DNA from 2 places in the Lysinibacillus sp. VIII_CA genome. Region 2 is predicted to be linked to the other one. Evidence: predicted binding sites of a transcription regulator. Region 2 holds the regulator's gene; the other holds the start of a gene.
What was found. The regulator NrdR, encoded in region 2, represses ribonucleotide reductase genes. The targets are predictions, from matches to a motif close to AACACNATATATNGTGTT.

Region 1: the regulator NrdR is predicted to act here: its motif matches at 2,992-3,009, upstream of ACP3VS_RS05505 (vitamin B12-dependent ribonucleotide reductase).

The regions. Positions count from the first base shown of each region.
Region 1 covers NZ_JBNFXM010000003.1:20,735-37,787, forward strand. Annotated here, with positions in the region: gene ACP3VS_RS05490 (amino acid permease) at 1-783, opposite strand, end outside; glycine riboswitch at 947-1,022, opposite strand; gene ACP3VS_RS05495 (rhodanese-like domain-containing protein) at 1,447-1,833, opposite strand; gene ACP3VS_RS05500 (lipoate--protein ligase family protein) at 2,038-2,868, shown strand; gene ACP3VS_RS05505 (vitamin B12-dependent ribonucleotide reductase) at 3,057-5,627, shown strand; gene ACP3VS_RS05510 (hypothetical protein) at 6,322-6,606, shown strand; gene ACP3VS_RS05515 (alpha/beta hydrolase fold domain-containing protein) at 7,086-8,024, shown strand; gene ACP3VS_RS05520 (helix-turn-helix transcriptional regulator) at 8,271-8,477, shown strand; gene ACP3VS_RS05525 (hypothetical protein) at 8,477-8,959, shown strand; gene ACP3VS_RS05530 (DUF1385 domain-containing protein) at 9,091-10,062, opposite strand; gene ACP3VS_RS05535 (hypothetical protein) at 10,172-10,597, shown strand; gene aroQ (type II 3-dehydroquinate dehydratase) at 10,661-11,095, shown strand; gene ACP3VS_RS05545 (M24 family metallopeptidase) at 11,098-12,159, shown strand; gene efp (elongation factor P) at 12,177-12,734, shown strand; gene ACP3VS_RS05555 (NAD(P)H-dependent flavin oxidoreductase) at 12,941-13,948, shown strand; gene ACP3VS_RS05560 (hypothetical protein) at 14,039-14,248, shown strand; gene ACP3VS_RS05565 (hypothetical protein) at 14,254-14,631, shown strand; gene ACP3VS_RS05570 (stage III sporulation protein AE) at 14,644-15,555, shown strand; gene ACP3VS_RS05575 (hypothetical protein) at 15,763-16,182, shown strand; gene ACP3VS_RS05580 (SpoIIIAH-like family protein) at 16,183-16,737, shown strand; gene accB (acetyl-CoA carboxylase biotin carboxyl carrier protein) at 16,937-17,053, shown strand, end outside.
Region 2 covers NZ_JBNFXM010000002.1:170,768-186,974, reverse strand. Annotated here, with positions in the region: gene ACP3VS_RS04160 (M42 family metallopeptidase) at 216-1,304, opposite strand; gene ACP3VS_RS04155 (dUTP diphosphatase) at 1,402-1,887, opposite strand; gene ACP3VS_RS04150 (hypothetical protein) at 1,993-2,385, shown strand; gene ACP3VS_RS04145 (DUF1294 domain-containing protein) at 2,415-2,678, opposite strand; gene rplT (50S ribosomal protein L20) at 2,813-3,172, opposite strand; gene rpmI (50S ribosomal protein L35) at 3,228-3,428, opposite strand; gene infC (translation initiation factor IF-3) at 3,460-3,963, opposite strand; gene thrS (threonine--tRNA ligase) at 4,377-6,308, opposite strand; gene dnaI (primosomal protein DnaI) at 6,734-7,663, opposite strand; gene ACP3VS_RS04115 (replication initiation and membrane attachment family protein) at 7,691-9,055, opposite strand; gene nrdR (transcriptional regulator NrdR) at 9,072-9,542, opposite strand; gene ACP3VS_RS04105 (glyceraldehyde-3-phosphate dehydrogenase) at 9,728-10,750, opposite strand; gene coaE (dephospho-CoA kinase) at 10,955-11,548, opposite strand; gene mutM (bifunctional DNA-formamidopyrimidine glycosylase/DNA-(apurinic or apyrimidinic site) lyase) at 11,562-12,434, opposite strand; gene polA (DNA polymerase I) at 12,447-15,074, opposite strand; gene ACP3VS_RS04085 (hypothetical protein) at 15,454-15,870, opposite strand; gene hflC (protease modulator HflC) at 16,055-16,207, opposite strand, start outside.

The sequences.
Region 1 (17,053 bases), on a different contig from region 2:
CATTTCATACCATGGGTTGATACATAGGATGACAAATAGTGCCCCTACATAAAAGAGTAAAATTCGAAACGGTATTTTATTAATAGCTGAAGGAATGTTTTTTTGTGGGTTTGCAGTCTCGGCTGCCGATACGCCTACTAATTCCACACCGACGAAAGCGAAAACGACCATCTGAAAGGCCATTAAAAAGCCATATACGCCATTTGGAAACAGGCCGCCGTGAACCCAAAGATTATCTACTGAAACTGTTCCAGAGCTTGTTTGAAAGCCTGTCACTAACATAATAAGCCCAAGGATAATGAGTGCCACAATGGTAATCACTTTAATGATTGCAAACCAAAATTCTAACTCCCCAAATAGTTTGACCGTCAATAAATTCAGTAGTAGCAATAATACTAAACAACCGATAGCGGGAACCCATTGGGGAATATTAAACCAATACTGTGTATAGACTCCTACAGCAATAATATCTGCCATCGCTGTCATGATCCAACAGAACCAGTATGTCCAGCCTGTTACATATCCTGCCCATGGTCCTATGTATTCGGAGGCAAAATCCGTAAATGATGTATATCCTGAATTCGATAATAATAGTTCGCCCAATGCACGCATAACAAAAAAGAGTGCCGTTCCGACAATTAAATAGGCAAGAATGATGGAAGGCCCTGCTAACGCAATGGCTTTCCCGGAGCCTAGAAATAAACCGGTTCCTATTGTTCCACCAATGGCAATAAGCTGCACATGACGATTTTTTAATTCACGTTTTAATTGTTGCTGTTCCACGTTAATCCCCCCAAAGATGCATAAAAAATGATGACTGGAAAAATAAAAAGAGACTAGTTGTGACACTAGTCTCGGAAAAACGTCAGAATAACAAATACCATTTGACCACGGATGCTTCATCAAATCATCTTAATCTTTGTGTGGCATCGCTTAAAAAAGCTGTTATTACTCCTCTGTCCTTTTGCCTGAGATAGTGAACCCTTCGGCGACGCAAATGCGCTCTCTCCAGAACTGCTCCTGCTATAGTTTGATCCATAGCATTCATAGCTAATTAATTTTTATACTTAATATTATTTTAAGATATTATATATCCTAGCAGTGCTATTCCAATTATTCAACTATAAATTTATATTATTTTCAGAAAAATAGAAGAATGCAGTGCATACATGAAAAATACTAACGAAAATTAGTATTTTTGGACATACAAAATTTCTCCTATTATGTGAAAATGAATAAATTTGAAAGGCTTCTGGGAAGAATGATGAAGACCTTCAAAGTAGGTTCAAATAAGGTGGGACGAGGAAGCGGATGGCATAGTATGAACAAGCACCATAAATAGACACTTAAAATTTTGCAATAGATATAATATAGTAGAAACTCTGAATTTTTTGTATAAAAAGAAGTCGTCTCCTAGTTCTTTGAGACGACTTTTTTAGGGAAATATTAATATTTTTTGGTTTTTATTTTACCTGTCCAAGTTTTGAAACCGCCTTGAAGTTGGTAAATTTGGTTGTACCCACGTTTTTTAAGAAATAGTGCAGCACGTGAGCTACGGCCTGTATTTTGACAGTATAAATATACTGGTAAATCTGGGCGAATTTCTTTATAACGTTGACGTAGTGTTGTGGAAGGAACGTTTCGTGCTCCAAGAATGTGACCAGCATCAAATTCTTTTTGTTCACGAACATCGATTAGCTGTGCTTTACGATAGCCTTCAATAAATTGTTCTTGTGTTAAGTTGGTTACAGCTTTTTTGAGTCGTAGTGCATTAATACCGATGTATGCAATTATGACTACTAAAACGACACCGATTGTGATAAGTATGTCCAAGATTTTCTTACCCCTTTCTATCTTCTTTATTATTATAAAAGATGCGCTAGCGATAGTCCAATGAGTTTGATAAAATTAACTAGATTGTGGCGAATTCGTCTATCTCGCTTCAAAAGCAACAACTTGAACGGTAACGTAATCTTCGTTAAGGTTGAACCACAGGTGGGGCCTGAGGTACTTTTATAAATTGTAGGAGATGAACAAATGACAACTTGGTATTTTTTAAATTCAGGGAAATGTAGTCCGTCTTTTAATATGGCACTAGATGAAGCATTACTTGATTGGCATAGTGAGGGGTTAATTCCACCAGTCATTCGTTTTTATGAGTGGGAACCAGCAACACTATCAATTGGTTATTTTCAGCAGGCCAAAAAGGATATAAATTTAGACGCTGTACGAGAACAAGGCTTAGGCTTTGTACGTCGACCTACTGGTGGACGAGCTGTGCTGCATGAGCATGAGCTTACATATAGTGTCATCGTAACAGAAAGCTATCCCGATATGCCAGAGTCCGTGACAGAGGCGTACCGTGTGCTAAGTGAGGGAATCTTGCAAGGTTTCCACAACTTAGGAATGGATGCCTATTTTAGTGTCCCGGATACAGAGGAAAAAAGAGCAGACTTAAAGAGTCCAAAAAGTGCTGTATGCTTTGATGCTCCAAGCTGGTACGAGCTGGTAGTCGAAGGGAAAAAAATAGCTGGAAGTGCGCAAACACGTCAAAAAGGCGTTATATTGCAGCATGGTGCCATTTTATTAGATTTAGATCAAGAGAAGCTATTATCGGTCTTTAATTTTTCGAGTGAAGAAGCGAAGGATCGTATGCGCAGAAAATTACCGGAGAAAGCAGTAGCGATTAACAGTCTTGTGGATGAGCCTGTGACAGTTGAACAATGTGTGACAGCTTTTCGAGATGGATTTGCAAAATCGTTGCAAATTGAATTAAAACCATTTACACTTTCTGAGGAGCAGTTAGAATATGTCCGTGCATTAGAAGAAAAAAAATATGCATGTGATGAGTGGAACTTCAAAAAGTAAAAAATGGTATAAAAAAAATATTTTTAAGCTTTCAATCCTTGCTATTACAAGTAGTTCCGATTCTATTGAAAAAAGCAAGAGTTGAATTGAAAATCTATATATAGTATCTTTTTTAAAGACATATACACAATATGTAGTGTTTAACAACACATGATATTGTGTATTTATTTTGTAAGGGAGGCAAAACGATGGTACTCACAAATCATCAACCCGATGTAAACAATCAATTTGAACAGTTAAACAAAGATATCGAACAATTCCCGCAGGTACACCCTGTAACGCCTGATATGCACATCACGCACAAAGGTGTATCTAGACTTGTCATGATCGATCGCTACTCGTTTAAAGACACAGAAAAGAAAACACTGAAAGCTGGTGACTTTGTTGTTTTAACGGTCAAAGCTGATCCAAAATTCCCTGCACGTGGTTTAGGGACCATTCAAAAGCTGGACATGACTACAAAAACAGCAGATATTTTAATTGAGGAAGATTATCGTAGCGCTTTAGACGATCCAAAAGAGCAAGAAACGGGTGTGATTACGCGTTCAATTGACGTGCTAGAGAAGCCTCTTGAGATTTTTTATGAACAAATCGCTAAACGAAATGCAACAGGACTTGCAATTGTTGAAAAAACGCCAGAAAAACGTCAAGAATGGTTTGAAAAATTTTATGATCAATTAGTGTCCTTAAAATTCATTCCTGCAGGACGAGTGATATACGGAGCAGGGTCTGAAACAGATGTAACATTCTTTAACTGCTACGTAATGCCTTTTGTTGCTGATTCACGTGAAGGTATTAGTGATCATCGTAAGCAAGTAATGGAAATTATGAGCCGTGGTGGTGGAGTAGGAACAAATGGCTCTACATTACGTCCACGCAACACACTGGCACGTGGTGTAAACGGCAAATCATCTGGTTCTGTTTCTTGGTTAGATGATATTGCTAAATTGACACATCTTGTAGAGCAAGGTGGCTCACGTCGTGGAGCACAAATGATTATGCTTGCAGATTGGCATCCTGATATTGTGGAGTTTATTATTTCTAAAATGCAAAACCCACGTATTCTTCGTTACCTAATTGAAAATACAACGGATGAAACAATCATTCGTCTAGCCAAAGAAAAATTAAACTTCAAGCCGCTTTCTATGCAAGAAGAAGCTATGTATCAAGGCATTGTAAACTATAAAAGTATTGAAGGTTTAGGTGGATTCGATACAGCCATTATTCGAGAGGCTGAAAATAAACTACGTGATGGTGGCACATATACCGTTCACAATCCAGAGTTTTTAACGGGTGCAAACATATCCGTAACATTAACAAAAGAATTTATGGAAGCTGTTGAAAACGATGATGATTTCGAACTACGTTTCCCAGCGGTGGAAGAATACTCAAAAGAGGAAATGAGTGCTTATAATACAGAATGGCATAATGTTGGTGACGTTCGTGAGTGGGAGAAGATGGGCTATAAAATCCGCACATATCGCACGATTAAAGCGAAAGAATTGTGGAATTTAATTAACGTATGTGCAACTTACTCCGCAGAGCCAGGAATTTTCTTTATCGACAATGCCAATGATATGACGAATGCAAAGGCATATGGTCAAAGCGTTGTAGCGACAAACCCATGTGGGGAACAGCCACTTGCGCCATATTCAGTGTGTAACTTGGCAGCAGTAAACCTTGCACAATTTGCTAATAAAGACAACCAAACTGTAGATTACGAAGCACTACGTGAAACGGTTCGTGTAGGTGTTCGAATGCAGGATAATGTTATTGATGCCACACCATACTTCTTAGAAGAAAATCGTGTACAAGCACTAGGTGAGCGTCGTGTCGGTTTAGGCGTAATGGGCTTAGCTGATTTACTTATTTATTGTGAGAAAGAATATGGTTCTGAAGCAGGTAATGCTTTAGTCGATGAAATCTTTAAAACAATTGCTGAAACAGCGTATGAGGCGTCTACAGAGCTTGCTAAGGAGCGTGGTAGCTTCCCATTCTTAGTCGGTGCTACTGACGAAGAAACAGCTCGTTTACGTAAAGCTTTCACAGAAACAGGCTTTATGGAAAAAATGCCTGCTCATATCAAGGAGCAAATTTTAGCAACGGGTATTCGTAACTCCCATTTATTAACGGTTGCTCCAACTGGTTCAACAGGAACGATGGTAGGTGTAGCGACAGGTCTTGAACCATACTTCTCCTTCACATACTACCGTTCTGGTCGTCTTGGTAAGTTCATTGAAGTGAAAGCTGAAATCGTCAAAGAATACTTAGACCGTCATCCAGAAGCTAATGAGCAAGAGCTTCCAGAATGGTTTGTAACGGCAATGGAGCTAAAACCAGAGGCACATGCTGATGTACAATGTATTATTCAAAAATGGATTGATTCATCAATCTCTAAAACAGTAAATGCACCAAAAGGCTACACTGTACAACAAGTTGAAAAAGTTTACGAGCGACTGTATAAAGGTGGCGCTAAAGGTGGTACGGTCTATGTGGATGGTAGCCGTGATTCACAGGTACTTACGCTAAAAGCTGAGGAAAATGATATGGATCAATTATCATTTGAAGAAGAATTAGTGGAAGAACATACAAAACGTCCAGTCGTATTAGTGGATACGATTCAAGCACTAGAGTCCACAACGGTAATTGGCTCAGACGTAGGAAATACATGTCCGGTTTGCCGCAAAGGAACAGTCGAAGAAATGGGTGGCTGTAATACATGTACAAACTGTGGCGCACAGTTAAAATGCGGCCTGTAAATATTGTTTATACCACGTTATTGTAGCGTTCTATAAACAATTTCAGTCATAAAAATTTAAAGTAACCTCTTCGGTATGATGACCGTAAGAGGTTACTTTTTTATTTTTTCTGAAAATTATAGGGTATCTATATAACCGCAAATAACCCCTATATTCCAATAGCAGGTATTACAAAAGCCTTGTTGGATTCTGTTACTTCAACTGTTACCTATGAACAATGAAGTTCACAGATACAGGAGTAAAAAAACGAACTGAGTCCTTTCAGCTACTAGACCCTTCCGAAAATCATGAATATAAAGCAAGAACCGTGCAACTGGTTAACGAAATGGGTGCTTTTCCATCATAAAAAAACGTATTTATTTTGTAGAAGGACTATGATGAGGAATAAGAATAATGGTGGATAGTAGATGAAGAAATAACTAAAAAACTAATGGTTTAATTTGTAAAATTAGAATATATAACATTATGATAAAATCTTTATTAGAAATAATTACCAATTTAACATTTCTTAATTTTCTGTGGTGCAGTGTCGATTAGTCTTCATGAATCGCTACTCTAGTAAAATAGAGTGCCATCAAAAAAACGCTTATAGGGAGCATCGGGATTTACAAAAATAAGTACAAAATTCCGAAAAGAAGGTTTGGGAACATCTTAATTACAATTTATGTCTATATTGAAAAAAGGAGGTATCAATATGTGGTTCATATTCGGAATTATTGCTATAGTTGCAACCTTTATAAATCTTTATATGTATAAAACAGGTAAAGATTATAAGCTTGCGATGGCAATGGGGGTATCATTTACAGCATTGACACTTTGTTCAGAGTATAGTCTTGTATCTAGATGGGTAAAAGTGGAGGATTGGGCAGCTTTAGAGGATGTAGTACCTGGTATGGAAAGGGCATTATGGTTTTTAACAATTGTTTCTATCTTACTAAATATAGCACCTATACTTTTAGAACCGAAAAATAAAAAATAGACGCTTACTCGAGCTCATACCGATATGGTAAGCAGCATAAAGTTCTCAAACAACGCTTTGGGGACTTCTTTTTAAAAAAAAATCTTAATCCTAAAAATATGAAGGTAGAGGTAAACGATGCATGATAGGTCTATCAAGGCCTCAGGCTTTTGCTGCATGATTAAAATAAAAAGGCATCTGAAGGCTATCTGAACTCGTTCCTATACTTGAATTGCAGGGGCCTTAGTTGAAAACAATCTTTCACAATCGTGCAAATAAAAAAGACTGTCTTTATGAAGAAAGTTTGATTAAATGAAGGAGTCTATAGCCATATGTGGAATTAAAATATAAATGTCTGGTCAATTGTAATTTGTCATAAAGATTGGTTACAAAATCTATTTTGTAAAGTGCTTGAAGATGGTATTTGTTCACTTTAAGGGTTGTTTGTTTGAGTTTCTCGTACATCCACCTAGATGAACATGTTGAAAGGGGAGAAAGAAATGAGTGTAGTACTTTTTAATGGAGAACGTTCTGAAGAAAGTGTCCAATTTGAACAGTTGTTATTTTCCCAAAGTAATAAAGTGAGTTTTTCTAGTGTTGAAAATGCTAAACAGTATATCAAACAAAGGGCAACGGTGAATAATCAGCCCTATGTTATTGAAGATGAAGTTCAATTTTTAAGTGTTAAGGACGAACAAACTTTTCAGGATATGCAAGTTTTTACTTTAAATGATCAAAAGTCCTCGAAACAAAAAGTGATTCTCTATATTCATGGTGGCGCTTGGACGAATCAGCCTTTACCTTTTCACTGGCTGTTTATGGATAAAATGGCGCAAGCATTACAGGCAAAAGTTATTGCTCCGATTTATCCAAAAGTACCACATTTTAATCATAAGGATACGTACCAAAAAATGCTCAATCTCTATACTAGAATTTTAGAAACAATTGAAAGCTCCAGTCAATTAACTATTATAGGGGATTCTGCAGGAGGCAATATAACACTTGGTTTGGTCCAGCTTTTAAAAGAAAACCATTTGCCGCAGCCACAAAATATTATTTTATTATCTGCTTGTGTTGACCTAAGTTTAGAAAATTCTCTTATTCCTGAATATGAAGAAAAGGACCCAATGCTAGCTAGTGAAGGAATGGGAGTCATCACAAAGATATGGGCAGCTGATAAGGATTTAAAAGATCCATTAATTAGTCCCATTTACGGTGATTTTCAGGGTCTTGCGACAATCACCCATTTTATTGGTACCCATGAAAGCTTATATCCGGATGCTGTAAAATTTGATGAACAACTAACCGAGCAAGGAATTGATATAACAACCTTTGTTTATCCTAAAATGAACCATGTGTTTGTTGTAATGCCCATCCCAGAAGCTTTAGACGCTCAACAGAAAATTATTAATATTATTGATAGTAAAGGAATGAAATAGAGAAGGACACTAAATAAAAATAGTGTGACTATCCTAAGCGTGTTTTGATTTTTCAATACACGCTTTTTCTATGTCCAATTTGGATAGGGGATTTTTTTTCAGAAATCAGTCGACTCTAATCCTGTCCTATTTCATTGTTTAAACGAACATAAATATGTAAAGCTAACTTGACATATCAAAAGATGTAAAGTAAACTTTACTTATTGCTAAATGTATAGTTTACTTTACATTTGATGAGGAGGCATTATGAAAAATAGAATTCGTGAATTGCGGAAATCGAGGAAGATTACGCAGGAGGATTTGTCTAAATTAGTGGGTGTCTCACGCCAATCAATCATTGCAATTGAATCAGGGAAATTCAATCCATCACTAGAGCTTGCCTACAATATTTCAAAAGCTTTCAACTGCACGATTGAGGAAGTTTTTATTTTCGAAGAGGAGGGAATGGCATAATGGAATTTTCTATAGGCGGTATTGTTGGACTATACGGCGGGATGATTTGTGGGGTTCTTGGCTGGTGGTTCGGGAGGAAAAAAGCGAAGAAAAATCGAGGCTTAGATGAGCTACACGACCATATTTGGCAAAGGGCGAAAGCTTATTCATGGTATATGACGTTAGCAGCAATTTATATTTTCTTTTCATTAGTAGTGTTTGGGATTAAATTAAGCACTGCCATGGTTTTAGCTGTACTTTTATTTGTACACTTAGGGAGCTGGGCGATCATTGGGCTCATTTTGACTATCAACATGTACAGACCAATACCTTTTAAGCCTTCTTACGTGAAGTTAGGTATAAGCATCAATGTCGCATCACTACTTATTTTTACCATTATCTCGATTCTAACAAATAATTGGCTGTTTTTATTATTTAGTATTTTGCCTAGTATGATGGGTATATTTACTGCACTTACAGTCAATAGGAAAGAATCTAAATAAATTTAGTTGTCCTATTCATCCCTTTGGATAGGTTTATCGAGCTGCGATTATGGCATTTAAACGAAAAATGCAAGGCTCGCATCTATATAAAAAAGGCAGTTCCAACAACTTACGTTGGGACTGCCTTTTCCTTAATCATGATTTAATGTTGCTGCTATTTCTGGCTGTTGCTCTACTTGAAGTAGCATATTAAAGGATGCAATGGCAACTTCCACTTGATCATCCTTTGGTTCGCGAGTCGTTAGCAATTGAAGCCATAGACCAGGATAGCCAAGGAATCGTAATACAGGAATATTACGGCAAGCATTTGTTGCCTGTAATACTTCAAATGATATTCCTAGTACTACGGGAATTAATAATATACGATCTAAAATACGTAGCCACAGCGGGTCCGTTGGCACAAAGAAATATAAAAACATGCCGACAAAGACTGTGAAAAGAATAAAGCTACTACCACAACGGTAGTGTAGACGTGATTGTGCTTGGACGTTCTCCACTGTAATGTCTAAACCAGCTTCATAGCAGTTGATGACTTTATGCTCCGCCCCATGGTATTGGAATACTCGTTTAATGAGAGGCGTTAACGAAATAAAATATAAATATGTGAGCAGTAATAATAGTTTAATACCGCTTTCAAGTAAAATTTGACCCGTTTTTCCTTCAATCCATTTAGAGAAAAAATCAGCTATAAAAACCGGAATTAGTGTAAAGGCAAATTTTCCAAATAAGAAGGAAAGAATACCTACTACAGCAACGCCAAGTATCATTTGAAGTTTGGAGCCTTCTTCTTTATTTTCTTCTTCTTCGCCAGGTACCACATCATAACGATCCCCAGCAAATTGCATATGACGAGAACCTAAGCCTGCTGATTCAATCAGTGCGACCACGCCTCGAACAAATGGGATTTTTTTAAGCTTTTGTAAAATAGGTTTTTGTACTTTTTTAAAATGATAATAATCAATGGAATCATCGTTACGACGAATGGCAGTAACTGTATGATCCTTTCCTCCGAACATCACACCTTCTAATTGTGCTTGTCCCCCGTATACAGGTGAATTGCTCAAGGCTAACACCACTCTCTTTATATATTTCAACTGTACCATTGTACTAAATTTAGTCAAAAACCTCTACAGTTACGCATAGTAAATTTTCTATATGGCTACACTAATCGTACATTTTAGGAAATGATTAGTATGCAATGGAGGAAAAATTGTGAAAATAGGAACAATAACGGCACTGGTAAATGCTCTTGTTTTAGCATTGTGCTTAAAAGGCTTACATTATTTTAATCTCATTAAATGGCATCCGATTGGGTTTTATAAGAAATGGGGATGGTTTGAAGAAAGCTCTAAGCTATTTCATTGGACCTTCTTTATACTTCTTTTATTCATTATCGGATTATTGGTATATATGACAATGCGCTATGTCTATGTTATTCCGGCTGTCTTTTCTTCACTACTACTAGGGCTTTTTGTAACAATTACATTAGAGTGGATTGCATTAGATTTACCATTACAACTTTCTTCCTTTAAAAAGCTTTCGATTCCATTCATAGTTGTGGTGGTTTGTCTTTTACGGTTCTTGTTAGAAACAGCTAATTTTCATCAGCGGGAGCATACGGCGCAAAAAGGAAATTAGTTGCTGTATGCGCCTTGTATGATAAAATAAATGGCAAGTACATAGAAAGAGGCGAATAGAAGCGTGAAGTTATTATGTTTGAATGGACCTAACTTAAATCGACTTGGAAAAAGAGAGCCACATATTTATGGACATGAAACATTGGATGATGTTAAAGAAAATGTTCAAAATCTTGCGGCTTCTTTAGGTGCCACTGTTGAATTTCGTCAATCCAATCACGAAGGGGTACTTGTGGACTGGGTGCATGAAGCAGAAGACGAAAAGTATGATGGCATTATCTTTAATCCTGGTGCATATACCCATACAAGCATCGCGTTACATGATGCCATTGCAGGGATTACGGTGCCAGTAATCGAAGTACATATTTCCAATATCCATAAACGTGAGGCTTTCCGTCATCATTCCTATCTTGCTCCGGCCTGCCTTGGTCAAATTTGTGGACTAGGTACGAAAGGCTATGAACTGGCACTACGTACATTTATCGAGAGGGAGAATTGATTATGTTGAAATTACAAAAGCTACGTAAAGCACTTCAAGAACAAAATATCGATGGCATTTTAGTTACGAATGGGTATAACCGCCGCTATATGACTGGTTTTACAGGGACAGCGGGCGTAGCAATTGTGTCCCAAAATGATGCTGTTTTTATTACAGATTTCCGATATACAGAACAAGCTGCCACACAAATTCAGGACTTCCGAATTGTTAAGCATGAAGCGACCATTATTGAAGAGATTGCTACACAAGTAAAAAATATGGGCATCAAATTACTGGGCTTTGAGAGAGATACTGTAAGCTACGGCACATATGAACTGTATAAATCGAACATTCAAGCTGATTTAGTGCCGATTTCTGGGCTAATTGAAAAAATTCGCTTGATTAAGACGGAACAAGAGATTAATATTATTAAGGCTGCGTGTGAAATTGCAGATCACGCATTTACACATATTTTAGGCTTCATCAAGCCTGGTAAAACAGAGCTTGAAGTTTCGAATGAATTAGAATTTTTCATGCGTAAACAAGGAGCGACTCAGTCTTCGTTTGACATAATTGTTGCGTCTGGTCTTCGCTCAGCATTACCACATGGCGTTGCAACGGATAAAGTGATTGAAAAAGGCGACTTTGTTACATTAGACTTTGGTGCGCTATACAATGGCTATATTTCGGATATTACACGTACTGTGGCTGTTGGAGAACCATCTGAAAAATTAGTAGATATGTACAATGCAGTCCTTGCTTCTCAGCTGTTAGCACTTGAAAAAGTGGGTCCTGGATTAACAGGTATTCAAGCGGACGCTATTGCACGTGACTACTTAAAAGAAAAAGGATATGGCGAAGCATTTGGTCATTCTTTAGGACACGGTATCGGTCTTGAAGTACATGAAGGCCCTGGCTTATCGATGCGTTCTGATGCAGTGCTAGAGCCAGGTATGGCCGTGACGATTGAACCGGGTGTTTATTTACCTGGTATCGGTGGTGTCCGTATTGAGGATGATATTTTAATCACTGAGACGGGGAATGAATTACTCACACATTCGTCAAAAGAACTCATTATTTTATAAACTTTGGAGGAACACAAATGATTTCAGTAAACGATTTCCGTACAGGTCTAACAATTGTTGTTGATGGCCAATTATATCGCGTGTTAGATTTCCAACACGTTAAACCAGGTAAAGGTGCTGCTTTCGTACGTTCTAAATTACGTAACCTACGTAATGGCTCAGTGAATGAAAAAACATTCCGTGCTGGTGAAAAAGTAGAAAAAGCACAAATCGATAACCGTAAAATGCAATATCTATATGCACAAGGTGACGAGCATGTATTCATGGACCTAGAATCATACGAGCAAACTGAACTAGCTTCATCAGCAATCGAGTATGAATTGAAATTCTTAAAAGAAAACATGGAAGTTCATATTCAATCTTACCAAGGTGAAATGCTAGGTGTTGAATTACCAAACACGGTTCAATTAGAGGTAACTGAAACAGAACCAGGCATTAAAGGTGATACAGCTTCAGGCGGCACTAAACCTGCTACACTTGAAACAGGTCTTATTGTACAAGTACCTTTCTTCGTCAACCAAGGTGATGTACTAATTATTAACACAGAAGAGGGCTCTTACGTTTCTCGTGCCTAATTATTATTAATCCTCAACCTACTCTTTTTTATTGAAAGAGTAGGTTTTTATTTTTTTCTTATACATTTCTTGTGAAAGGACAGGGACATTGTGATAATGGATAGAGAAACGGTCTCTTTTTTTCGTGTCTCCCTCCAAGTTTCTACCATCAGATAGATGGTCATTATTGGGAGAAATGTCTACAATAATCATAAGGAGTGAGAGTTATGCTACAAACAATACTAGATAGTCAACATCCTATTATTCAAGCACCTATGGCAGGTGTAACATCACCTAAATTCGTGGTAGCCTGTACCGAGGCAGGGTTATTAGGCTCCATAGGTGCAGGTTACTTAGATGGTGAACAAACTAAGCAATTTATTCAGGAAGTAAAGAAGCTAACGACCAAGCCTTTTGCGGTCAATCTTTTCGTACAAGAGGAGCCACAAATTGATATCGAGGTCTTACAAAAGGCTCGCATGGCACTTCAACCTTTTTATGATGAGCTTGGACTGTCGCCTGTACAAAGCGTTGTATCCAAGGAAGTTTTTGCTGGACAAGTACAAGCGGTTATTGAGGAGAAGGTGAAGATTTGCTCTTTTACATTCGGTATTCCGTCAGCAGAGGTACTGAAACAGTTAAAGGAACATGGGGTATATACAATTGGGACAGCCACTACATTAGAGGAGGCTCAACTAGTTGAGCAGGCTGGCATGGATGCAGTGGTCCTACAAGGTGGAGAAGCTGGCGGTCATCGAGGTTCCTTTACAGCCCCGCTCCAATTAATCCCTTTATATGACTTGCTGCAACAGGTAGCAGGAAAAATAGCTATTCCTATTATCGCAGCGGGGGGCCTCGTGACGAAGAAGGATATTCAGAAGGCTTTAGAGAGCGGTGCACAAGCAGTTCAAGTGGGGACGGCTTTACTGGTGGCAGAAGAATGCGAAATTTCTCCGCTCTATAAAAATGCGGTGTTGGCATCAAAAGAGCAGGAAACAACCATTACACTCGCATTTACGGGAAAACCAGCAAGAGGCATAGCCAATGATTTTACTAAACGTATGAAGGACGCGACAGTTGCACCATATCCGTTGCAAAATTATTTAACGACAACTATTCGTAAGGAAAGTGCCAAACAGGGCAATGCCGAATATTTATCGATGTGGATGGGCGAAAATAGCCATCTTGTACAACATGCTGGTACGGTCCAAAGTATTGTAGATAAATGGCTATAAAATTTTTAGATAGAAGATCTCTATACAACTGTATAGAGGTCTTTTTTTTGGTAGAGCAACATATATTGCTGTACACGAGGGGGCGTAGGAATGGAATTACAAGACGTATTAAGAGTTGCTGGAGTGGGACTAGTAGTTGCGCTTCTTCATGTTTTCTTCGATCAAACGGGGAAGAAGGAATTTTCATTTTTCCTATTTTTCATTGCCTACTTATATATGACAGCAGAATTACTCCGATTTTTACGTCTATTTTTTAATGAAATTCTCACATTCTTCCAATGGCTGACATCTTCCGGGTAGGGTAAATGGAAATTGTTATCGTTGCTGTTGTCATGCTGCTTTTATTATTGCTAATAAAAGAAGTCATACAGCCACTCCACGCGCTAATAAGTGTGATGTTCTCTTTTTTGCTTTTTGGCATGCTGTTCTCGACACTTTTATTGCCCTTCGTCAAGCAACTTTTAGAAACGCTTGCGTTTTTGCCTTATGCAAAGGCTATCTTAATTAGTGCAAGTATGTTCTATGTCGGGCAATGGGTGTCATTGCTGCTTGTAGAACATAACTATAAAGTGCTCGGGAGCATTGTTTTTACAGCGGTGAAAATTGTTATTTTATTGTATTGGTTCAAAGAATTTTTGGCTGTATTACAGGAGGTGTCGGCCATTTTACAAAGGCTAAACTAAGGAGCGAAGCCATTGCAGGAGCAAATACTTTCGTTTTTAATCGACCCATTCTTTCTCTTGCTCAAGATGACACTGTTGCTTTGTAGTTATGTCATCATTATTTTAATTATCAATATGCTATTACCAGAATTTGAAAAAGGGACAAGAATCCTCTTTTTTCTAATTGTCTTAGCGACGATAGGACCAGTTGTTGTTAAATCTTTTACATTAATTGATGAAATTGCACAAGGACTAGCCCATTTATTTACGGCGTTCTATCCTATTTTGACCTCAAGCTTTATGTTATCTAGTAGTATTACAGCCATTGCATCCTGGCAGCCATTTTTGCTGTTTTTTGTACAAGTTCTCACCATTATTAGTAGTAAGTGGCTTATTCCAGGTGTTTTATTAGCCATTGTCTTTGATGTGTGCAGTGTGATTGTCAAGGAAATTTCTTTTACAAGAATCGCAGATTTAATTCGTTTTACCATTATGAGTATCGTTTCTGCCTCTGTTATTTGCTATGTCCTATTGATGACCGCAGGTGGGGTGGCAGCGTTTAGCGTCAATGCAGCTGTTGCTGAGCCGGTCAAAAAGTTAATTGAAGAAAATATTCCGGTTGTTGGTTCGTTTATAGTTGATAGTTTTTCGATGTTTCAGCATATGACACAATTTACATCCTCCCTTACAAGCATTAGTGCCTTTATTGCAGTTATAACCGTATCGTTTATTCCAACTGTTCAACTTGTTGTCAGTGCCTATTCTTTGAAAATGCTGGCAGCTATTTTAGAACCAATTGCCTTTGATGATATTTGTAGACTACTCGATCAAATTAGTAAATCCCTATTTACCTTATGTGCTGTATCATTTCTGATTGCTTTTTCATTTATGTTCTCTTGTTTTTTCCTCATTGTGTTCGTACAAGTTATGGCAGGGGGGAGATAAATTGATTCTTTTATTGGCATTGCTGTTTGTTTGTCAGATTTTTGTGTTTCTAACGGATGATAAGGAAATAATTTCGCTCACAAAATTGGTCATCACGTTAGTATTTTTGCAATTGCTATTAAAGATTCCATTTATCAATTCATAGGAAGAAACAAGCGTACATACACTTGAAAAAGAGAAGATGAAAGGAGGCAATGTACAAGTGATGTGGAAAAGACACGAAAAAAAACAACGTCATTAATGGTTTTAATACTGGTAGCTGCCTCCGTGGGTATTTTCATCATTTTGCCTATGTATCAAACGAATTCAACGAACGACAAAGGTTCACCGCTCTCTAATGAAGAAAAACTTGAGCAAACACTGAAAGCAATGCAAGGTGTTGGGGAGGTTAAAGTCTATTTTTATTATGGAGAGATGACAGATGATCAAGATGCCAATAAACTATTCAGCCAATATTTTCGAGGGACTGAGCAAGGCGCGAAAAACGTAACAGGAATGCTAGTTGTTTCAGAAGGTGCATCCGATATCTTTGTGAAAAATGAAATTCGTGCAGTCGTCAGTCAAGTGATGCAGTTGCCGATTCATCGAATTATTATCGTTCCAATGGAAAATAAGGAGGAAAAGTAAATGCGCGTACGTAGAAGAACAGTTTGGTTTATGACATTATTAAGTTTAGTAGCAGTCATTTCAGTGTATTATTTGGTTGATCCAGCAAAACAGTTCAATGGCCTTACTATTTTTACGGATGATACATTACAACAAACAGCTGTAAGTGGTGTTACAGATCAGAAAGCAACGAATGATGTGACACAAGAAGTTTCTTCACCGAGTCATTTATTCGAAGAAATGCGTATGCAAGTTAGTGATGAAAGAAGTCAACTTCGTGAGCAGCTAACACAAAAAATTGCTTCAGAAGAATCTTCCGCTGACGAAAAAAATGAGGCATTCAATGAAATGGATGGTCTTATTAAACGAGAATCAGCAGAAGCGATGCTTGAAATGCTCATTAAATCATTAGGTTATTCTGATGCATTTGTTCGCGCTGAAGGAGAGAAAGTTTCTGTTACAGTTATGGCTGAAGAATTATCAAAATCCCAAGCAAATGAAATTATATACTTAGTGAGAACAGAGATGGAAGGCGCAAATGATGTACAAGTAAAGTTCAGCGCGAATACTTATTAAAAATATAGAAAATAATAAATTTTTAGTTTATTCAAAGGGCGTTGTTATATATCAGCGTTATGAAAAGGCTTTCGCTTAGTAAAGGAAAGCCTTTTATTTTGTTCATATTTACTTAATTTTCATTTAACTGTTTCAAATTGATTCGAAAAAATATAAAATAGTTATTGTAGTAGATTTTATTTCATAAGGAGAGTTAGAAATGTTCAAAATTCAAGAAATTCGCGAAATTATTAAATTAGTAGATTCTTCTTCAATTGACGAGTTTGTGTATGAGGTAGATGGCGCAAAAGTTAAGTTAAAAAAGAATAATATTGTT
Region 2 (16,207 bases):
TTTTATAGGAAATTATACCATATAAAAATAATTTTCAAATATAGTATTTTCGTTTCATTTTTTATTGTGCAAATAATATGTACTTATGATTATTATGATAACTATTATGTTAATTTTGTGCGATATGTCTACTATCTTTTTTCATTAACAAAAAAGCCTTCTAACATTTTAGTTAGAAGGCAAAACTACTGTTTATCTATTTACTCTCCATTCAATCAGTCGAATGTAATTTTATTGACTGCATCACGGTCTAATTTTTTAATGACTTCAACCATTAATTTAACAGCGTTATCATAATCATCACGATGTAGGATACCTGCATGTGAATGGATATAACGTGTCGCAATACCGATGGATAATGCTGGTACACCATTTGCTGTTACATGGATGGAGCCAGCATCTGTACCGCCGCCAGCCATTGCCTCAAATTGGTATGGAATATTGTTTTCGTCTGCTACGTCTAATACGAATTCACGTAAGCCACGGTGTGAAACCATAGATGCATCATACACAACGATTTGAGGACCTGCCCCCATTTTACTCGTTGATTCTTTAGCTGTTACTCCTGGAGTATCTCCTGCTACACCCACATCAACGGCAAATCCAATATCCGGTTGGATTTTATGTGTAGCTGTTTTAGCACCACGAAGTCCAACTTCTTCTTGCACATTTCCTACAGAGTAAAGAATATTAGGGTGTTTTTCATTTTGTAAAGCTTTCATTACATCAATAGCAATGGCACAACCAATACGATTATCCCAAGCTTTGGCCAATAAATATTTTTCATTTTTCATAACATTAAACTCGAAATATGGTGTTACCATATCGCCAGGACGTACGCCCCATTCAAGCACTTCATCTTTAGAAGCTGCACCAATATCAATAAACATATCTTTAATGTCTACTACTTTATTGCGGACATCAGCAGGTAAAATATGAGGTGGCTTTGAACCGATAACCCCTATTACTTCATCACCTTTACGTGTTGTAATTGTCACGCGCTGTGCCAGCATAACTTGGCTCCACCAGCCACCTACTGTTTGGAATTTGATAAAGCCTTTGTCATCAATTTGTGTAACCATGAAACCTACTTCATCTAAATGTCCTGCCACGACGATTTTAGGTCCGTTTTCATCGCCTACTTTTTTAGCGATTACACTACCTAGGTTATCTGTTTCTACAGTATCTGCATACGGTGCAATATATTTTTTCATGACCTCACGCGGTGCACGTTCATTACCTGCAATACCATTTGCATCTGTTAAATCTTTAAACATTTGTAATGTTGGATCTAGTTGTGTCATTCTTTTGCCTCCTACTTCTTATATCTATTTTATTATACTTCGTTTACCGAAATATTCCTAGCTTAATCGTCTGAAAATTGGTGTATTTCTTAATTATTTAATATCCTGTACGCTGACGATTATAATTTTCTTGGTTTTTTTCAATATATGCATGAACTACATCTTCGAAAGTAAAACCAAGATTGTATGCAAGTAAACCATAGCATTGCCAAATTGCTAGATATCGATCCTCTGTCGGTTGCTCGATAAAAGCTAAAATAGCACTTTGTGTCTCTATAAATGTTGCTGTTAAATGTCTCTGTTCTTCTATCACAGGCCATTTTTCGATGGTTGTATAGTTCTTTAATAAGCCTAAGGAAAGGATAAAATGAATAGAATCCACATATTCTTCTAGAATGACTTCTCGTGCGGAAGGCCCTTTTGTACTCCAAAATTTAAAGCAGCGCGTTTCATTGGCTAGCTCAGCTAGCTCTACCAATAATGCTAGTCCTTTTTCTTGAAATACATCTTGCTGAATATTTTGAGTTTGCTCAATGAAATCATCCAGCTCTTTTTGCATCATAAACAATTGTTGTATATTCATTTTTTTCTCCTAAATTTCTAAAAAATATTTAAATAAAAGTGAAACTATTTGACCTCCCCAATCGTATAGGAAAGAATAACCTTTCTTCAAGGGGGAAATTTAAACATGTTGCCGTTACTAATTCGACTTGCTGTAATAGCGCTTATTATTTATGTATTTTATAAAGCGATTCGTTATATAACTGATCCTAAACGCAAACTTGACGAAGCCTATGAAAAAGGCCAATATTACTTTTATGATGACGTTAAAAATGTCCGGAAAAATTTCTTTATTTCCTATAAGGGTGCTCTTTTTGAAGGCGAAAAATACTTAGGTACAACAGAGGATGCCTTCGAGGTTGTCACTATTTTTGTCGGCGCACGTGATACTGCCACATTGCAGGGCTTTACAAAAGGCGACTTTGAATATTTACAGCAAGAAATACTATTGAATTATCCAAGTGCGAAAATCAATTGGAAGCAGCCCATTGAACAGCTTATGCGTAACACATCCTCTTGATGAGGATGTGTGTTTTAAAATGTTTTTATTTATATCCAAAGCTGTACGATAATAAAAATTTGGATGGCTGCCAGTAGAGGAAATCCAAAGGCAAAACTATTATGGCGTGTTTTGTGACGGAATAAATACATGCCAAGCACTCCACCTACTGCCCCTCCTACGATGGCTAGTGTGAACAAAGTACGCTCTGCAATACGCCATTCATGCTTTTTAGCACGCGATTTGTCCATCCCCATTAAAATGAGCAACACAATCGATATAATACTCATATAAGCTAATACTGCTTGTCCCATTTTCTACTCCTTTATCAAAAAAACGTATATGATTAATCTAACACAAAAAAGACTGATGGAAAAATCCATCAGTCTTTTTCTTCACCTATCGCATTCGCTTTCGGTGCAGAAATAATATTTAACTGAGTCAAATATTATTTAGCTACTGCTTTTTTAGCAGCGTCTGCTAATTGAGTGAATGCAGCAGCATCAGTTACAGCAAGGTCAGCTAACATTTTACGGTTAACTTCGATACCAGCAACTTTTAAACCGTGCATTAAACGGCTGTAAGAAAGACCGTTCATACGAGCAGCTGCGTTGATACGAGTGATCCATAATTTACGGAAATCACGTTTTTTCTGACGACGGTCACGGTATGCATATTGACCTGACTTCATTACTGCTTGGTTAGCAACTTTATATAATGTATGTTTTGAACCATAGTAACCTTTAGCTAATTTTAATACTTTTTTACGACGTTTGCGCGTCACTGTTCCGCCTTTTACGCGTGGCATATGAATTACCTCCTGCTTTTCATTAAAAAATGAATGTTAGTATTTTTGTAGTCAATTATTTCATGTAAACAAGTAAAGATTTGATGCGTTTGAAGTCACCAGATGAAACGATGTTTGCTTTACGTAAGTGACGTTTTTGTTTCGTAGATTTGTTTGCGAATAAGTGGCTTCCATAAGCACGGTCATATTTTAATTTACCTGAACCCGTTTTTTTGAAACGTTTCGCAGCTCCACGGTGAGTTTTCATTTTTGGCATGTCGAATTCCTCCTAAACTGTTCGTCTAATATTATTTCTCGTTCTTTGGTTGAAGAACTAAGAACATGCTTCGGCCTTCCATCTTCGGTTTTTGTTCTACCGTTGATACTTCAGCACAAGCTTCAGCAAAACGATCTAACACACGTTGACCAATATCTTTGTGTGTAATCGCACGACCTTTGAAACGTAGGCTACATTTTACTTTATCGCCTTTTTCAAGGAATTTAATCGCATTACGTAGCTTCGTTTGGAAATCATGTTCATCGATTGTCGGGCTCAGACGAACCTCTTTCATTACGATGACTTTTTGATTTTTACGAATTTCACGGTCTTTCTTTTGCTGTTCAAACTTAAATTTACCATAGTCCATGATACGAGCGACTGGCGGCTTGGCTTGAGGGGCCACAAGGACAAGATCCAAGTTTACACGAGCGGCGATTTCTAGCGCTTCATTACGTGTCTTTACACCAAGCTGGTCACCATTGTGATCGATTAATCGAAGTTCACGTGCGCGAATGCCTTCGTTTACATACATGTCTTTGCTAATAGTAATCCACCTCCAAGTAGTTGTCGCGAATACATGGTTTGGGCAAAGCCTTGCCCGGTTGAACGGTACATCCTCTTGTCATGTCCATAAAAAAAGGACGGACATTTTGAAGATGTCCGCCCGCTATATGTGCATGCGCAAGTCTACGCAAAACAATTCAACGTGTCATACCTGTTCACAGCCTTTAAAGCGTTGTATCAGGTGAGAAGCGGGCAGCCTCTACTTCAACCACAAACTTTGTATTCATTAACCTTAATTATATTAGCATGTATATGATAAGCTGTCAAATACTAATTTTCTTATCATTTCTAGATTGACCTACTATTAAATAATTTATACAACAGCAAGATTCATTTTATACAAAAAACCTCACTTATGCAAGTGAGGTTTTTTAAGAAAGATTATTTTGTAATTTCTGCTTTTATAGCTGCTAGGAAATTCTCAAAGCTAATTGTTTCGGAATCTTTTGAGCCATAGCGACGAACATTAACACCATTAGCTTCAACTTCTTTATCACCAATGACAAGCATATACGGAATCTTTTTCATTTGTGCTTCACGAATTTTATAGCCTAATTTCTCTTCACGATCATCCATTTCCACACGTAAGCCCGCTGCTGTTAATTGCTCTTCGATTTGTTTTGCATAATCGAAGTGTGCTTCATTCGATACTGGAATGACTTCTACTTGGACAGGAGCTAACCAAGTTGGGAATGCACCTTTATATTCTTCAATTAAGAAGGCAACGAAACGCTCCATTGTTGATACAACGCCACGGTGAATAACGACTGGACGATGTGGTTTGCCATCCTCCCCAACGTAGCTTAGGTCGAAACGTTCTGGTAATAAGAAGTCTAGCTGAACTGTTGATAAAGTTTCTTCTTTACCAATCGCTGTTTTTACTTGCACATCCAGTTTAGGACCATAGAATGCTGCTTCACCCTCAGCCTCGAAGTAATCTAAGCCAAGCTCATCCATTGCTTCTTTTAACATACTTTGTGCTTTTTCCCACATAGCATCATCATTAAAGTATTTTTCAGTATCAGCAGGGTCGCGATATGATAAACGGAATGAATAATCATTTAAATCGAAATCTTTATACACCTCTAAGATTAACTGCACGACTTTTTGGAATTCTGCTTTAATTTGGTCTGGACGAACAAAGATATGTGCATCATTTAAAGTCATCCCACGTACGCGCTGCAGGCCAGAAACTGCTCCCGACATTTCATAGCGGTGCATTGTTCCAAGCTCAGCAATACGTAATGGTAAGCTACGATAAGAATGCATGCTATTTTTGTAAACCATCATATGGTGAGGACAGTTCATTGGACGCATAATTAATGTCTCATTGTCCATTTCCATTGGTGGGAAAATAGAATCTTGGTAATGATCCCAGTGACCTGAAGTTTGATAAAGCTCTTTTGAACCTAATACAGGTGTATAAACATGCTTATATCCAAGAGATAATTCTTTATCGACAATATAACGCTCAATAACACGACGAATTGTTGCACCATTTGGTAACCAAAGTGGTAAACCTTGGCCGACCTTTTGAGAAGTTGTAAATAGCTCTAATTCCTTCCCGATTTTACGGTGATCACGTTCTTTTGCTTCTTCTAGCATTTGTAGGTGATGTTTTAATTCTTCTTTTTTGAAGAACGCTGTACCATAAATACGTTGTAGCATTTTGTTATCAGAGTTCCCTCTCCAATAGGCACCTGCTAATGATAGCAGCTTGAATTCGCGAAGTTTACCAGTAGATGGTACGTGAATACCACGGCAAAGATCGAAAAATTCCCCTTGATAATAAATGGACACTTGCTCATCTGCAGGGATTGCCTCTAGTAATTCTAATTTATATTCATCGCCAATTTCTTCATACATTGCTTGTGCTTCCGCACGACTTACATTTTTACGTTCTACCTCTAGATTTTCAGCAATAATTTTTTTCATTTCCTTTTCAATTGCTGGTAAATCCTCGGCAGTGATGGGTGTAGGAGAATCAATATCGTAGTAGAATCCTCCATCAATGACAGGACCAATACCAAGTTTTACATCTGGGAATAAACGTTTAATTGCCTGTGCTGTTAAATGAGCTGTTGAGTGACGTAAAATCTCAAGTGCTTCTTCATCATCTTGTGTAATAATGGCAATTGTAGCATCTTCTTCGATTGGTGTTTTTAAATCTACCAATACATCATTAATTTTACCTGCATAAGCTTTTTTTCGTAAGCCAGGGCTGATTGATAAGGCTACGTCATCTGTTGATGTACCTTTTACAAATTCTTTTACTGCGCCATCTGGGAAAGTTAATTTAATCATTTCTGACATATTCTTTGCACTCCTTTGTTAAGTTGAATACATAATGATTGATTGTAGACTAATAAAGTGATTCAGCTGCCTATATGAGCGCTCTCCACAATTGGACTAAGCGAAGTCTCCACATCTAAAATAATAAAAAAAGCCCCGTCCCTCACAAAAGGGACGAAGCGTATGCTCGTGGTTCCACCCTTCTTCCTTCCGACTTATCAAGTCAGACGAAGCTCAAGGCTAGCTAACGGGCTAGGGACCGGCGAAAGATTATCCCTTTCGCTGCTCAGCAGGTAGTAAATGATGCGTTCAAACTAGGAAGCTTTCAGCCGTTGACTTCCCTCTCTAGAAGCTGATACACAAAATTCATGTCCTCATCAATGCATATTGATATTTAGTATATGAGTCAGTATACGCTCGATTGTCGAAAAATGCAACTACCAATGTTACATCCTACGGTTATTGCCACGCATTTCAATTGGCTCTGTCAAGGCTTTAATACGCTCCATTATACGGCCTGCCTTAACAACCTCAATATCACCTTTTTGTGATTGAGCTAAATGGTGCTCTAATTCTCCATAATTAAAATTTGATGTAATAAACGTTGGCAATTGTTCCGCCATACGATAATGGAAAATAGTCCCTAAAATTTCATCCCGTGTCCAGGCGGTCATTGTTTCTGCACCTAAATCATCGAGCATTAAAACAGGTGCCTTTTTAATATAATCTATTTTTTCATTCAATGTATTATCGCCAATAGCATTTTTCATTTCCCGTAAAAATTCTGGCACGAAGACAACCACTGAACGTATTTTAATAGACGCTAGCTCATTGGCGATTGCACCAAGCACAAAAGACTTCCCCACGCCGAATTTACCGTATAAGTAAAAACCCTTTGATGGTAAATGACCTGATTCTTTTGTCGCTTTTACAAATTGTGCTGCTTTTTGGGCAATCATCACCCGAGACTCATCATCGATACTTAAATCTTGAATAGTTGCTTGAAGCACATCTTTTGGCATATGCATACTTGCAATCATATTCGCGACATCCCGACGCTCTTCTTCCCTGATCTTTTGCTCACAGCGTACATAATCAATTTCAACTGTATTCCGAACTACCCTTAGAGTAGGGAGGAAGCCTTTTAAATAGTTTGTACAATGTTCTGTGTTATCACAACCACAACATTCCGTAGATTGACTAATAAATTCATGCAGCTTAGGTAAATTTCGTTCGATATTATCATAGCTTAATTCATCTGCATGACGTGCAAGAAATTCCTGTACTCGGGGATTATCTAAAATTTCACGTCGCATAGCTTCATAGCGTTCTTGAAACGAGGGTACATTAATAGCTCGTTTTAATGGTCCATTTATTGGTTCGATTGTTGTTCACCTTCTTTACTATTCACTTTTCCCTAGCATTTCTAATATTTTTTGACGTTCTTTTTCAAAATCTATCGTGCTAGAAGTACTTTCCTCTTGTTTCTCATCACGTTTATAAAACCACTCAGGAACTTTTTCTTCTCGTTGATGTCCTGAACGTCCCTTAACACGCTGACTCGTTTTAGTGGTCGTTTGAGGTTTATTTTTCCAAGTTGTATATTTATCATGCTCTTGGCGTGCAAGTTCCATTGCTTCTTTAGCGGTTTGAATATTTTTACGAACCCAATGATCCGCAATCGTTTCCACATATTTTTTAGGTAACTTCATATCCGTTGTTAACATAACATACTCTAGCAAAGCATTGACTACCCCAACCGGCATGCCATGCTGTACAATCAAACTTTCCGCAAGTTGTACAGAGGTTTGCAAAGGTTCTTTTCCATTATTAATGTCACGTAACACTTGAATAGGAGCTGTAGTCTCTAAATAGTGTTGTAGCTCCTGATCCTTCGTTTTTTGTCCCGTTTCTTCTAATGGCAACTGTTCGCTAACTCTCGCTATTTTGGGCGGCTCTTTTGACACAGTTAACTTATAGAAATCAGCAGCTGCCTTGCGTAAGCGCTCTTGAGAAATTCCTAAATCATCGTCTAAAGCAAGAATCACCACTTTTTGCATATCGAGCGCTGTTAAATGATATAAAAATGCTAGCTTTGCGATAGCCTCACGAACTTCTAATGTCAGTAAACTAGACGGTACCAATTGCTCGGATAACCCTGCTTGTAACAAATCGAAGTCAAATTGCTCCAAATAAAAAGGATACACCCTTTGTTGTTTATCCTTACGATTCGTATCCACTTGTAAATCTGATGGAATATTGGAATGAACGGGCTTATAGACATCTATAAAGGCACGAGATACATCCTTTAACTCCGCGTCCCTTACAGGGGATATAAAACGTTGACGCAAATTACGATATGCATGCTCTCCAATTTTGCTAAATAAAAACATCGACAACAACGGGTCTTTCATAAAGCTTTCTGCATCTAATGGACGCTGTAGCTCATATAAAAAACTCCGCTCACCAGCATTTTCTTTTTTCCATGTACGTAGTAAACCAATCGCTTCAAGGGCTATTCGTGCCTCAAACACTTTACCAATGGGCAGACCAAGCACATTCATTAAATAATAATGTGTCATTTGCTGCTTTGGTATCTGCTCTGCTTCAGCCCATAAAGTTAAGTATAGGCTGATGGGGTCTGAGCCCGTTAACGGTTGATAGAATAATGTTACTAATTGACGCTCTTGAGTAGAAAATGCATGAGGTAGACGAATGTCAAAAGGATCGCCAGGCTGCAATTCCTTATATAAATGAATCAACGTCATTCATCCTCTCTATTTTCTATGATTTCTGCTCCGTTTGACGTTGAATAATATCTTTAATCTCCTCGATAAAGACATTGATATCTTTAAACTGTCGGTAGACCGATGCAAAACGGACATACGCCACCTCATCAATTTTGGATAAGCGATCCATGACCAATTCACCGACATCTTCTGAACGTACCTCCGAATTTCCAATACGACGAAGATCTTTTTCAATTGATAGGACAAGTTGCTCCAGTATATCAAGCGCAACTGGGCGTTTCTCACAGGCACGAATAAGGCCACGAAGTACCTTTTCACGGCTAAATTCCTCTCGTGAACCTTCTTTTTTCACTACAACTAATGGGGTCTCTTCAATTTTTTCAAACGTTGTAAAACGGAAGCCACATGACTCACATTCACGACGTCTACGAATTTCTTTGTTATCATCTACTGGCCTCGAATCCACAACACGCGTTCCGTTAAATTGGCAAGATGGACATCTCATATAATTACTCTCCTGGTTTACAACAATTTAATATTTCTATTATAACAAATTTCCTACATATAAGAAAAGTGCATTCACGTAGTGAGCTCATGATAAACCTAAAGCACCTAAAGTACAAGGAAAGTTTTTTAAAAAAAGCACATTGAAACCCGTTAGATTTCAATGTGCTCAAGATAAAAATATTATTATGCGTTAACTGTTTCTAATGCATTAGCTACTTTTTTCACTAGGTCCACAACACGCGCAGAGTAACCCCATTCATTGTCATACCAAGCAAGTACTTTCACTTTACGGTTACCTAATACCATTGTGGAAAGCCCATCAACTGTTGATGAGTAAGTCGTTGTGTTGTAATCAGAAGATACTAGTGGTTCAACTGAGAAATTTAAAATACCTTTCATTGGACCTTCTGTTGCAGCTTTTACAAAAGCTGCATTAACAGCATCAACTGTTACATCTGTATTTAAATCTACTACAAGGTCCACTAAAGAAACATTTGGTGTTGGAACGCGAAGTGCCATACCATGAATTTTACCTTCTAATTCAGGTAGAACTAATTTTAATGCTTTGGCAGCACCTGTAGATGTAGGAATAATTGATTGTGCGCACCCACGTGCACGACGTAAATCTTTATGTGGATTATCTAAGTTCTTTTGATCGTTTGTATAAGCATGAACAGTTGTCATCAAACCATTTTCAATACCAAATGTATCATTTAATACTTTTGCTACTGGTGCTAAGCAGTTTGTTGTACAAGAAGCGTTTGAAATTACATCATGTTTAGCAATATCAAGTTTGTCATCATTAACACCTAAAACAATTGTTACATCTTCGTTTTTACCAGGTGCTGTTAAGATAACTTTTTTCGCGCCAGCCTCTAAGTGCATTGCTGCTTTGTCACGTTCATTAAATTTACCTGTAGCTTCTATAACGATATCAACACCCATTGTAGCCCAAGGTAATTTTAATGGGTCGCGTTCGCTAATAATTTGAACTCGTTTGCCATTTACAACTAAAGCATCGCCTGCTGGTTCTACTGTACCTTCAAATGTTCCGTGATTTGTGTCATACTTAATCAAATGTGCTAACGTTTCTGCTGGATAGCTAGCGTTAATAGCAACAATATTTAAATTTTCTTGTACGATCGCTTGGCGGAAAACCATACGTCCGATACGTCCGAAACCATTAATAGCAATTGATACTGTCATTTAAAAATCCTCCTGTGAGTACATACTCAGATTAATTATATACTTTATGGTGATTAGTATAACACAATTTTAAAAAAGATGAACATTATATACTCATATTATTAAAGTTCTTATTTTCTGAAAAATTATCTCTTATTATGGCATTCACCCATAAAAAAATGTGTAGCAAGATGTACTTGCTACACATTTTTAGTCTGAAGCCATTTAAATTACACCCCAGAAAGCTAGAATTTTCTTTAATTGTTCCTCTGTATTTTCCAGATTCTCATTATTATAAATGACTGCATGAGCTCCCTTTTCTTTCACAGACATAGGCAACTGTGAATGCATGCGCGCCAAGGCATCCTCTTTTGTTAAATGATTGCGTTCCATTAAACGTCGAAGCTGAACCTCTTCACTTACCGACACTACAATGATACGCTCTACAAAATGCTGAAGCTTACTTTCAAATAACAGGGGAATATCCATGACAACATGTTCATGACCGCTCTCTAAATAGGCATCCCGTTGACGTAGCATTTCCTTTCTAATGGCCGGATGCATAATATCATTTAAAATTTTTCGTTTGGCTGGCTCATGAAAAATAATATTTCCAAGCATTGTCCGATTCAAATTGCCATCCTCTAGTAAAATATCTTGGCCGAAGTTTTCTGCAATAAATGCCAATGTCTCCGTTCCTGGTTCGACAACATCTCGCGCTACAATGTCTGCATCCACAATCGGTAATCCTAGTTCGAGCATCATTTTTGCTACTGTACTTTTTCCGCTTGCAATACTTCCTGTAAGTCCGATAATCATTGTTAAATCCCCTTTAATGTTGACAATTTGGGCAAAAAGACGACGTCCGCCCACCAATCGTCATTTGACTTGTTGCTGTTTCACAGGCGGGGCATATTTTTTTTCCATACATTTTCAAACGATTCTGCATGCTCCCAGCTTCCCCATTAATATTTCGATAATCAGAGATAGTTGAACCACCTGCTTCAATACTTTGACGTAAAACAGCAACGATCTCCTCAAATAATGCTCGTTTGCGCTTCTCACTTATGCGGTTCATTTTTCGTGCAGGATGAATTTTCTGAGCGAATAGCGCCTCCGTTGCATAAATATTGCCACAACCCGAAATGACTTGCCCATCCATAATCACTTCTTTTACGGCCTTATTCGCATATTTCGGTAATGTAGATTTTGTTATAAAAAATTCACACGCTAATTCATCAAAGGGCTCTGGTGCCATTTTTGTTAATGGTATATGATCTTCAATTTTTGCCAAAAATCGTAGTTCACCAAAACGTCGTATATCTGAATAAATTAAGTAACCACCATCAGCCATCTTAAATGTTGCATGTATATGCTTTTGGAATTTGGCTTCATTGATGTCTTCTGGTGAATTTACAACAAACCATGCACCTGTCATTCCTAAGTGACTAACAAGAACATAAGGAACCTCATCTTTCAATAAATGAAAGAAAATATATTTCGCACGTCGTTCAATTTTTGTAATCGTCATTTCAGACAATGTTAATTCAAATGCATCAGGCTCCGCTTGTTTAACAATACATTGTTTCCCCTCACTAAAAGAAAAGTGTACCCTTTCAGATAGCTGAACATGTTGAATTGTACGTCCTTCAACCTTTGGCTTCAATGCCTGGACGACACCTTCTACCTCTGGTAACTCAGGCATTTGAACCCCTCCTTATTTTGCTTCATACCATGTCGAACCATGGTTAAAATCTACTTTTAGCGGTACGGAAAGCTCAATCGCATTTTCCATTACCTCTGGTACAATTTTTTCTAACATCGCAATCTCTTCCTTAGGTGCTTCAAAGATTAATTCATCATGCACTTGTAAGAGTAGCTTTGCCTGCATATTTTCCTTTTTTAGTCGAGCATCCATATCAATCATTGCTTTTTTAATAATATCCGCAGCACTTCCCTGAATCGGGGTATTCATAGCCGTACGCTCAGCAAAACTTCTTAAATTAAAGTTCGAGCTTGTGATATCTGGTAAATACCGACGTCTATTTAAAATCGTTGTGACATAGCCATTGAACTTCGCATTTTGCACAATATCATCCATATACTGTTTGACGCCTGGGAAACTAGCGAAATATTTCTCAATAAAAGTTGCCGCTTCCTTACGGGTAATATCTAGATTTTGTGATAGACCATAATCACTGATTCCATAAACAATCCCAAAGTTCACAGCCTTTGCTGCACGACGCATATTACTATCAACTTCTTCTTCGGATACATGGAATACATCCATCGCTGTTCGTGTATGAACATCCATCCCTTCACGGAAGGCCTCTACAAGGTTTTTATCTTCCGACATATGAGCGAGTACACGTAATTCGATTTGCGAATAATCCGCAGAAAACAGGATCCAATCCTCTTTTGAAGGGACAAATGCTTGACGGATTTTACGTCCCTCCTCTAAACGGATAGGGATGTTTTGTAAATTTGGATCTGTCGAGCTTAGTCGTCCTGTGGCGGTTAGAGCTTGTTGGAAACGAGTATGCACCTTGCTATCCTTTTCATGTATTTCCTTTAGCAACCCTTCAATATAAGTAGATTGTAATTTACCAAGCTGACGATATAACAGAATATATTCAATAATGGCATGCTCTGATTTTAATTTTTCTAATACATCAGCAGCCGTCGAATAGCCCGTCTTCGTTTTTTTAATAACAGGTAAGCCCAATTTATCGAATAAAATAACACCTAATTGTTTTGGTGAATTAATATTGAAGGTTTCTCCTGCCTCCGCATAAATTTCTTGTTCAAGTACGACAAGCTTATCGTTAAGCTCTTGTCCCATTTTTTCTAGCGTGGCACGGTTAACAGTAATGCCTTCACTTTCCATCTCACCTAAAATGGCTGCCAGAGGCAATTCCAACTCTTTATAAAGGTCAAATTGTTCATTTTCTTTTAATAATGCCTCTAGCCTCGGCTGTAATGACCATACAGCATAGGCTTTTCGGCTAACATGCTGAGCAAGCTTATCTATTTCAGGTACAGCACGTTTAGCTCCCTTTCCATAGACCGTTTCATCTGCTTGTACATCATAATACCCAAGCTCTCTTGCAAGAGTGGCAACATCATCTCCACTAAGTCCGGGATTATTAATATACGAAGCAAGCACTAAATCAAAATCAACGCCAGCTAATTGAATACCTGCTCGTTTTAATGCCGCTTTAGACGCTTTGGAATCAGACATATATTTTATTTTTGATGAATCCTCTAACCAGCGACGTAGTATATCTGATTTTGCCGCAATCTCAAAAGGAATGTATTGAGTCTTTGTTCCATCAGATAATGCCATCCCTAGTAGCGCACAGGTGTGGTAATGTTCATTCTCTAGCTCCACATGCACAGCCATCACATCTTGTAAGTCTTCTTGGCGTACTTCTTGAACTTGTTCAAAATCAAAAGGTGTTTGCTCTTGCTCTTGCACTGTAAAATCACTTTTCTCGAGCAGTGATTTAAAGCCCAGCTCACGCCATACATTCATTAATTCTTCTTCATTTGGTCCGTTGTAAGCGAGATCAGTTAGTGAAATGGTAATTGGTGCATCTGTATAAATCGTTGCCAGTTTCTTACTCATAATAGCCTGCTCTTCATTGGCTACCAGCTTTTCTTTCATTTTAGAAGCTTTCAATGTATCCATCGCCTCATAAAGTGCCTCAACGGAGCCATGCTCTTTTAATAGTTTGACGGCAGTCTTTTCACCAACACCTGGCACACCAGGAATATTATCTGAAGAATCACCCATTAAGCCTTTCATATCAATAATCTGTAGCGGCGTTAAACCGTACTTTTCTGCAATAAAGGCCGGAGTATTTCTCTCAATTTCTGTAATCCCCTTTTTCGTTATATAAACTGTTACTTGCTCCGTCGCAAGCTGTGTTAAATCACGGTCACCAGAAACGATAATCACATCCATATCCTGTGATGAAGCTTCTTTCGCCAGCGTCCCGATAATATCATCCGCTTCATATAAATCTTGCTCGTATTGTTTTATTCCATAAGCATCAATTAGCTTTCGTATATAAGGGAATTGCTCCGATAATTCTGGTGGAGTCTTTTGTCGTCCACCTTTATATTCTGTAAAGGTTTCATGACGGAAAGTTGTTTTTCCTGCATCAAAAGCCACTAAAATTTTCGTTGGTTGTTCTTCCTCTAATATTCTTTGTAGCATTGTTGTAAAGCCGTATACAGCATTTGTATGAATACCACTATCATTCGTCAACAATGGCAACGCAAAAAACGCGCGATATGCTAAACTATTACCGTCCAATAATAGTAATTTTTCTTTTGTCATAATATGATCCTCCTGCGTTGTCTTCTACTTCCTTCTACTTTATCATAACAATACATTTCAAGTAAAAAAAAGCAGACGGTCATCCCCTTGGATATTCGCTACTTTCGAGTCGCTATCCGTCATTCTCTTGGTTTTACCCGTCACTTTTAAAATCCTATCCATTACTTCTGGATTTCAATCTATAGCGACAAGCCAATCAGTGAAATTTTACTGATCATACAAAATAGAATGCGTTCAGTTATCGACCTTCTCTGAACAGTAAAGAAAGTTAATTATTTCCATATTAACAGGGTAGATGATTCTACGTATTCAATGCAAAAAACGTAAAAAACTTTCATTCGTGGAGAAAACTCCTTTGAATGAAAGTTCTATAATGGATTTATTGATTAGCTGTTCGATAAAAAATTTCTTCATATATAATCGTTAAGATAAATGCATTCATAAAGGCAAATACTAAAAATAATGGCATTCCACCAAGCTGTGGCTGTGTTAACTCTTTACTAAATACCATCACAGCACTAATTTGTGCTAAAAAGAAAATAAAGCCAATACCGACTTGCCATATAGGACGCTTGACCTTCCGTTTTTCATACCAAAACAACTTTTTAAACAGATTTCTTACATCATTCGCAATAATAATACTCACTAAAAAGATACTGACAAAAAATACAGGTATATGATAAACACTCTTTGTCATCCATGCAAAATCAGATAGGCGGAAAAAAAGAGTCAATAACGACGCTATACTACAAGCAATTCCTACATTTTGGAGCCATGTGCTAATTCTTAATTTCACAACTATTACCCCCAACAGTTCTTTTTTAAACATTATTATTCTATCAAATTATAGGCGGTTGGGGAATAGAAATTTGTAAGTTTCTATTATTTTCACAATATAACAATCCAATTGTATGGATACTTATAATTTTCATATTTTAAAAAAGTTGCCCTCCTAATAGGAGAGACGACTTTACTATCTATTATTTTAAATAACCAGATAAAATTTTCGCATAAGGTGATGACGCTGGCAAAATAATGACCGTATCCTCTCCAACCGTTTTCTTATAGGATTCTAGCGTGCGGTATAGGGAGTAAAATTCAGGATCTTGAGAAAATGATTTATTGTATATTTT